2 regions of the Nocardioides sp. CCNWLW239 genome follow, and region 2 is predicted to be linked to the other one. Evidence: riboswitches for the same ligand, from Rfam matches in the RefSeq annotation. Region 2 holds a riboswitch; the other holds the start of a gene.
The links. A riboswitch is a leader RNA that binds a small molecule or an ion and turns the genes downstream of it on or off. The one in region 2 is predicted to bind thiamine pyrophosphate.

Region 1 (3,979 bases), on a different contig from region 2:
CGTACGACCATCGCCTCTCGCTCCTGCTCGGAGACCGGTTCCGCCTCGAGCAGGGCTGCCTCGTCCTCGGCGAAGACGCAGCCGGCCGCGCGGAGGCGGGCGACGAGCGCCGGATCGGGGGCTGAGCCAGGGGTGGCGGAGTGCATTGGAGAAGATTGACATGTGGACGCCGTGACTCTGATCGGATTTATCGTGGCCGGGTATGCCGCGTTCGTCACGATCGCTGCTGCGATCGGCGTGGTGCTGAAGGCGCCGCGGCCGACGTGGCTCGACCAGGTGGCGTGGATGCTGGAGATCCTGGCGGTCGTGCTCGCGATCGGGGCGCTCGCGGCCTGGTCGGGCGGGCGCAAGCCGGAGTCGCTGTCGACCTTCCTGGGCTACCTCGGCGCGCTGGTGTGCCTGATGCCGCTGGCGCTGCAGACGATGCGCGGCGACCGCTCGACCTGGTCCTCGGGCGTGATCGCGGCGGCCGCCCTGGCGACGGGGGTCGTGGCCGTACGCGTCATGATGGTCAGGTGACCGAGACCGCCCCCGCCACGACCCGCTCCGGTCCGCACCTGGTGCTGCTGACCGTCTACGCGATCTTCGCGCTCGCCGCGGGCGCTCGATCGTTGGTGCAGGTCTTCACCCACTTCGACGAGGCACCGATCGCCTACCTGCTCTCGGTGGTCGCCGCGGCGACGTACGTCGCGGGCTGGTTCGCGATCCGCCGGGCTGCCGCTGGGTCGGCCGGTTTCGCGAAGATCATGCTGTGGGTCGAGCTGGCCGGCGTGATCGTCGTCGGTGTCCTCTCCTTGGCTGTCCCGTCGTGGTTCCCGGACGACTCGGTATGGTCGAAGTTCGGGAGCGGATACGGATTCGTTCCCGCCCTGCTGCCGATCCTGGGTCTGCTCTGGCTCTGGAGAGGTCGACCCGAAGGAGCCCGATGAGTCAGCCGACGAGCCAGTCGACAGCCACCGCGATCTCGCCTGACTCGGGAGAGCACTGGTCGGCTCCGGGTGCGTGGACGGTCGCCGACGGCGTGCACCGGATCCCGCTGCCGCTGCCGATGGACGGGCTCAAGGCGGTCAACATCTACGTCCTCGAGGGTTCCGACGGGCTGTCGCTGATCGACGGCGGCTGGGCGATCACCGAGGGGCGTTCTGCGCTGGAGGCCGGGTTGAAGAAGCTCGGCTTCGGGTTCGGTGACATCCGGCGGTTCCTGGTCACCCACGTCCACCGCGACCACTACACCCTCGCCTCGGTGCTGGGCGAGGAGTTCGGTGCCGACGTGCTCCTCGGTTCCGGCGACCGGCCCACCCTCGAGCTCACCAACGGCGATCTCGACGGCTGGGTCTCGACCGACCGGCTGCTCGCGTACGCCGGTGCGCACGACCTGGCCGCGAAGTGGGCGGCCAACCCGCCGCCCGCGCCCGACCTGTCCCACTGGCGGATGCCGTCGCAGTGGCTGGAGGGGGACGTACGCCTCTCCGTCGCCGGCCGCGACGTCGACGCCGTGCACACCCCCGGCCACACCCAGGGTCACTACGTCTATGCAGACCTGGCCGGCTCGGTCCTGTTCGCCGGCGACCACGTGCTGCCCACGATCACGCCGTCGATCGGCTTCGAGCCGGTGCCGGTCGTCGACCCGCTGGGTGACTTCATGGCGTCGCTGACCAAGGTCCGCTCCCTCCCTGACCTGCGGCTCCTGCCCGCCCACGGCCCGGTCGCGACCTCGTCGCACGCCCGCGTCGACGAGCTCCTGGCCCACCACGAGTCTCGTCTCGCCCAGTCGCTGGCGTCCTTGCAGGCCGGGCGCCGCTCGGCGCTGGAGGTCGCCAACGACCTCGGCTGGACCCGCCACGAGCGCGCCTTCGCCGAGCTCGACTACTTCAACGCCGGCCTCGCGGTCATGGAGACCAAGGCTCACCTCGAGCTGCTGGTGGCTCGCGGCCTCGCCACCCGTGAGGAGACGGAGACGAGCGTGCTGTTCGCCCCGGTCGCCGCCGTCAGCGCCTGAGCCGCATCGGGGTGTGCGGGATGTCGTCCTCGAGGAACTCCTCGCCGTCCTTCACGAACCCGAACTTCGCGTACCAGCCGGCCAGCGGCGACTGAGCGTCGAGCACGACGTCGCGGTCGGTGACCGCCTCGACCGCAGCCGTCATGATCACGTCGGCGAGACCCCGGCCGCGGTGGCTGGGGGCGAGGACGACGCGGCCGATGCGCCACACGTCGCCGTCGTCGAGGATGCGGGCGGTGCCGGCGAGCTGGTCGCCGTCGGTCAGCACCACGTGACGCGTCCCCGGCTCGAGGTCACGGCCGTCCAGGTCGAGGTAGGGGCAGCCCTGCTCGACGACGAAGACCTCCTGGCGCAGCCGCCACAGGGCGTACGCGGTCGAGGACGTGAGGTCGTCGAAGGACGAGATGGCGACGTCGGTCATGAGCCGATTCTCGCAAGCAAGTAGTGTTGCCGGGAACAGACAGGGGAGGCCGGAAGGCCTGAGAGTGCGGCGAACGGCGCCGCAGACCCTCCGAACCTGCTCCGGTTGATACCGGCGAAGGGAGTCAGAAATGCGCATGCGTACGCCTGCCATCGCTGCCACTGCTATCTCGGCGCTGCTGCTGTCCGCGTGCGGAGGGACGTCGGCGGAACCGGAGGCCGAGAAGTCCACAGGATCCGGCGAGAAGGCGGTCGTGCTGCTGACTCACGACAGCTTCACGCTGCCGAAGGAGGTGCTGGCCGAGTTCACCGAGAAGACCGGCTACACCGCCGAGATCCGGCACGCGGGCGACGGGGGCGAGCTGACCACGAAGATCGCGATGGACACCGGCAACCCCGACGGTGACGCTGTCTTCGGCGTCGACAACACCTTCGCCAGCCGGGCGATCGACCAGGGTGCGCTGGAGGCGTACACACCGGGCGAGGTTCCCGACGGCGTCTCGGACTACGACCTGCCCGGCGACGACGAGCACTTCCTGACCCCCGTCGACACCGGCAGCGTGTGCGTCAACATCGACACCGAGTGGTTCGAGGCCAAGAAGCTGACGCCGCCGGAGTCGCTCGACGACCTGGCCGAGCCTGCCTACAAGGATCTCTTCGTGACTCCGGGCGCGGCGACCTCGACGCCGGGGATGGCGTTCCTGCTGGCGACCGTCGCGGAATACGGCGAGGACGGCTGGGCCGACTACTGGGGCAAGCTGATGGACAACGGCACCAAGGTCGTCGACGGCTGGGACCAGGCCTACTACTCCGACTTCACCCAGGGCGGCGGCAAGGGGACGCGGCCGATCGTCGTGTCGTACGACTCCTCGCCGGCTTTCACCGTCAAGGACGGTCGCTCCACCACCAAGGCGCTGCTCGACACCTGCTTCCGGCAGGTCGAGTACGCGGGCGTGCTGAAGGGCGCCGACCACCCCGAGGGCGCCAAGGCGCTGATCGACTTCATGCTCTCCGACAGCGTGCAGGGGGCGCTGCCGGAGAGCATGTACGTGTTCCCCGTCTCCTCCGGCGTCGAGCTGCCGCCCGAGTGGGCGAAGTTCGCCCAGCAGCCGACCACGCCGCTCTCCGTCGATCCGGAGGAGATCGAGGAGAACCGTGAGGCCTGGCTGGCGACCTGGAGCGACATGATCGCACGGTGACTTCTCGTCTGGGGAGCTCGACTCGACGCGCTGCGACCCGGCGGATCGCGACCCTGATCGCGCTCGCTGCGGTCCCGGTGGCAGTCCTGGCGGTCTTCTTCGTCCTGCCTGTCGTCGGGATGGTGCAGCGTGGGCTCTTCGCCTCGGGGTCGTTCGACCCCGAGGTGGTGGTCCGCGTGCTCCAGCGTCCGGAGATCCAGCGGGCGATCTGGTTCACGCTGTGGTCCTCCGCTCTGGCGACGGTGCTGAGCGTGGCGCTGGGGCTGCCGGCCGCGTTCGCGCTGCACCGGCTGTCGTTTCCGCTGCAGCGAGTCATCCGGGCCGGGCTGCTGGTGCCGTTCGTGCTCCCCACCGTCGTCGT
Region 2 (3,979 bases):
GCTTGTCGTGGCGGCGGTCGTCGTCGTAGTCGCGCCGCTCGTAGTCCCGCTTCTCGTAGCGTCGCTCGTCGCGCTGCTCCTGGCGGGGCTGCTGGTAGCTGCCGGGCTGCGGGGCGCCGACGGACCGCTCGATGATCTTGTCGATCTCGCCACGGTCCAGCCACACACCACGGCACTGCGGGCAGTAGTCGATCTCGATGCCTTGGCGCTCGCTCATCACCAGCGTGGCACCGTCGATGGGGCACTGCATGGGGGTCTCCTCGTCGTCGGGGATCAGCGCCCATCAACCTATCCGGTCGTCCCGCATCCGCCGAGGCTCAGCGCTCCTTGGAGCGCACCCGGATGCCGGTGAGCGGAATCGTGGTGGTGCCGCTCGGGTCGGTGAAGAAGTCGTTGCCCTCGCCGTCGACGACGATGAAGGCGGGGAAGTTCTCGACCTCGATCTTCCAGACCGCCTCCATGCCGAGCTCGGGGTATTCGAGCACCTCGACGGACTTGATGCAGTCCTGGGCGAGTCGGGCGGCCGGGCCGCCGATCGAGCCGAGGTAGAAGCCGCCGTAGGTCCCGCACGCCTCGGCGACGACCTTGGAGCGGTTGCCCTTGGCGAGCATGACCATGGAGCCGCCGGCGGCCTGGAACTGCTCGACGTAGGAGTCCATCCGGCCGGCGGTCGTCGGCCCGAAGGACCCGCTCGCCATGCCCTCCGGCGTCTTGGCCGGGCCGGCGTAGTAGACCGGGTGGTTCTTCATGTAGTCGGGCATCTCCTCGCCCGCGTCGAGGCGCTCCTTGATCTTGGCGTGCGCGATGTCGCGGGCCACCACCATCGGGCCGGACAGGGAGAGCCGGGTCTTGACCGGGTGCTGCGACAGCGTCGCGAGGATCTCCGACATCGGCTGGTTGAGGTCGATGTCGACGACCTCGCCCGCCGAGATCTCCTCGGCCATGCCGGCGTCGGGCATGTATTGCGCCGGGTCGGTCTCGAGCTGCTCGAGGAAGACGCCGTCGCGGGTGATCTTGCCCAGCGCCTGGCGGTCGGCGGAGCAGGAGACCGCGATCGCCACAGGGCAGCTCGCGCCGTGGCGGGGCAGTCGGACGACGCGTACGTCATGGCAGAAGTACTTGCCGCCGAACTGGGCGCCGATCCCGAAGGACTGGGTGAGCTCGAAGACCTTCTCCTCGAGCTCCGTGTCGCGGAAGCCGTGGGCGGACATCGAGCCCTCGGTCGGGAGGTTGTCGAGGTAGTGGGCCGAGGCGTACTTGGCCGTCTTCAGCGCGAACTCCGCGGACGTCCCGCCGATGACGACGGCGAGGTGGTAGGGCGGGCACGCGGCCGTGCCCAGCGAGCGGATCTTCTCGTCGAGGAAGGTGAGGATCTTGTCCGGGTTGAGGATCGCCTTCGTCTCCTGGAACAGGAACGACTTGTTGGCGCTGCCGCCACCCTTGGCCATGAAGAGGAACTTGTACTCCGGGCCGTTCTCGCCCTCGGCCGTCGAGTAGATCTCGACCTGCGCGGGCAGGTTGGAGCCGGTGTTCTTCTCCTCGTACGTCGTCAGCGGCGCGAGCTGCGAGTAACGGAGGTTGAGCTTGGTGTAGGCGTCGAAGACACCCCGCGACACGGTCTCGGCGTCGTCGGAGCCGGTCAGCACGCCCTCGGACTTCTTCCCCATCACGATCGCGGTGCCGGTGTCCTGGCACATCGGCAGGATCCCGCCGGCGGAGATGTTGACGTTCTTGAGCAGGTCGAGCGCGACGAAGCGGTCGTTGCCCGAGGCCTCGGGGTCGTCGATGATCTTGCGGAGCTGCTTGAGGTGGGCCGGGCGGAGGTACTGGTTGATGTCCTTCATCGCCTCGGCGGTCAGCAGGCGGATCGCCTCGGGGTCGACCTTGAGGAACTTGCGCCCGTCGACCTCGATCTCTTCCACCCCCTCGCTGGTGATCAACCGGTAAGGAGTGTCGTCCTTGCCGGTGGGGAGGAGGTCGGAGTACCGGAACTCAACGTCAGCCACGGAAGAGAATCGTACGCCGCCTGGGATGTCACAGATCGCGCGCGTCTGTCGTCTAGGTGTCGAGAGCCCCGAAGGACGGGGCCGGGACCCAGGAGGAGAAATGACCGCCACCCGCATCGCCCCCGCAGAGATCACCGGCTTCAAGGGGATGCTGATCAAGCGTTTCGCCACGAAGATGCTCGGTCAGGTGCCGTCCTCGGTCGGCGTCTACTGGCACAACCAGAAGGTCCTGATGGGCATGTCCGGCCTCGGGTCCAAGGTGAAGAAGTGGGACGTCTGCGACGAGCAGCTGAAGTCCTTCGCCCACATGACCGTCGCCTCGGCGGTGGGGTGCAGCTGGTGCTTGGACTTCAACTACTTCGAGGCGCACAACCGCGGCCTCGACATGGTCAAGGCTCGGGAGGTGCCGCGCTGGCGTGAGTCGGGTGTGTTCACGCCGCTGGAGCGGGACGTGATGGCGTACGCCGAGGCGATGAGCCAGGCAGAGCCGACCGTCACCGACGAGATGGTGTCGGGGCTGGTCGCGCAGCTCGGTGAGGCGGCTGTGGTCGAGCTGACCGCGGTCATCGGGTTCGCCAACTTCTCGACCCGCACCAATGTCGCGCTGGGTATCGAGTCCGACGGTTTCGCGGAGGCGTGTGAGCTCAAGCCGCTCGCGCAGCGCGGAGGTCGGTCGTCCATGATCGGGTGAACCCCTTGCGTCGGGTCCCCATGACTCCGTTACAGTGATCGGGACCCAACCACACGGGAGTCCGCGGCAGCGGGCTGAGAGGGAGCTGGAGCCGCTCCGACCGTAATACCTGATCCGGATCATGCCGGCGAAGGAAGTGACCTGACGTGCTGTCTGCCCTCCCGAGACTCTTCTGCCTCGTCTCCACGACCGACGACCTGACGCTCCTGCCTGCGCTCGCCGCGGCAGGGGTCGACGGCTTCCAGGTACGCGACAAGACCGCGACCACCCGTGAGCTGCTCGTGCTCACCGCAAGCGTGATCGAGCTGGTCGCGGCGTACGACTGCTGTGTCGTCGTCGACGATCGGCTCGACGTGGCGCTCGCGGTCGGTGCGCAGGGGGTCCATCTCGGTGCCTCCGACCTACCGCTGGACGAGGCCCGGCGGATCGCCGACGCCGTCACGCCCGGGCTGATCATCGGCGCCACCTGCCGGGACCGGGCAGCGGTCGAGGAGGCCGCCGCCGCGGGCGCCGACTACGCCGGCTTCGGGCCGGTCTTCGCGACCACGTCCAAGGCCGGGCTCCCCGACCCGCTGGGCGTCTCTGCGGTCACCGAGGCCGCCGGTGTGCTGCCGCTGATCGCGATCGGCGGGATCACGACCGAGTCCGCCGGGCCGGTGCGCGCTGCCGGTGCCCACGGGGTCGCCGTGATCGGCGGGCTCTGGCGACAACCCGATCCGGTCCAAGCCGCGAAGGAGCTCGTGACGGCGGTGGCGTGATGCGGGTGCGGATCCTCGGTGCCGGAATCGTCGGGCTGTCCGTCGCCGACGAGCTGATCCGTCGTGGCCACGACGTCATGGTGATCGACCCCGCGCCGGGGTCGGGGGCGTCGTACGCTGCGGCCGGCATGCTCAGCCCGGCCGGTGAGGCTTGGTACGGGGAGGAGTCGCTGACCCGGCTGTGCCTGTCGTCGCTCGAGCTTTGGCCCGGTTTCGCTTCCCGGCTCGGGGTGCCCGTGCACACCCGCGGGACACTGCTGGTCGGTGTCGACGCCGGGGACGTCCAGCAGGTCGAGCGGCAGCTCGCGGTGCTCGATCTCGCCGGGGTCTCCTACGAACGGCTGGGGCGGCGCGACCTGCTGGGCCACGAACCCGGGCTCGGCCGGGTCGGCGGCGGCGCCTTGCTCGCCGACGACCACTCCGTCGACCCGCGCGCGGTCGTTGCGGCGCTGCTCGCGCGGGTCGGTGACGCGCGTGTTGGTGACACGCGTGTTGGTGAAGGTGATGAGGCCACCGACCTGACC

Region 1: linked by a shared signal. The riboswitch ahead of WBG06_RS05065 (thiamine ABC transporter substrate-binding protein) and the one ahead of thiE (thiamine phosphate synthase) in region 2 are both predicted to bind thiamine pyrophosphate.

What each region holds. Positions count from the first base shown of each region.
Region 1 is NZ_JBBBNW010000001.1:1,052,885-1,056,863, reverse strand. It holds gene WBG06_RS05090 (putative protein N(5)-glutamine methyltransferase) at 1-146, opposite strand, end outside; gene WBG06_RS05085 (hypothetical protein) at 163-519, shown strand; gene WBG06_RS05080 (hypothetical protein) at 516-929, shown strand; gene WBG06_RS05075 (MBL fold metallo-hydrolase) at 926-1,999, shown strand; gene WBG06_RS05070 (GNAT family N-acetyltransferase) at 1,989-2,420, opposite strand; TPP riboswitch at 2,452-2,560, shown strand; gene WBG06_RS05065 (thiamine ABC transporter substrate-binding protein) at 2,557-3,618, shown strand; gene WBG06_RS05060 (ABC transporter permease) at 3,615-3,979, shown strand, end outside.
Region 2 is NZ_JBBBNW010000004.1:207,835-211,813, reverse strand. It holds gene WBG06_RS18055 (TFIIB-type zinc ribbon-containing protein) at 1-250, opposite strand, end outside; gene WBG06_RS18050 (fumarate hydratase) at 318-2,006, opposite strand; gene WBG06_RS18045 (carboxymuconolactone decarboxylase family protein) at 2,107-2,697, shown strand; TPP riboswitch at 2,741-2,850, shown strand; gene thiE (thiamine phosphate synthase) at 2,844-3,455, shown strand; gene WBG06_RS18035 (FAD-dependent oxidoreductase) at 3,455-3,979, shown strand, end outside.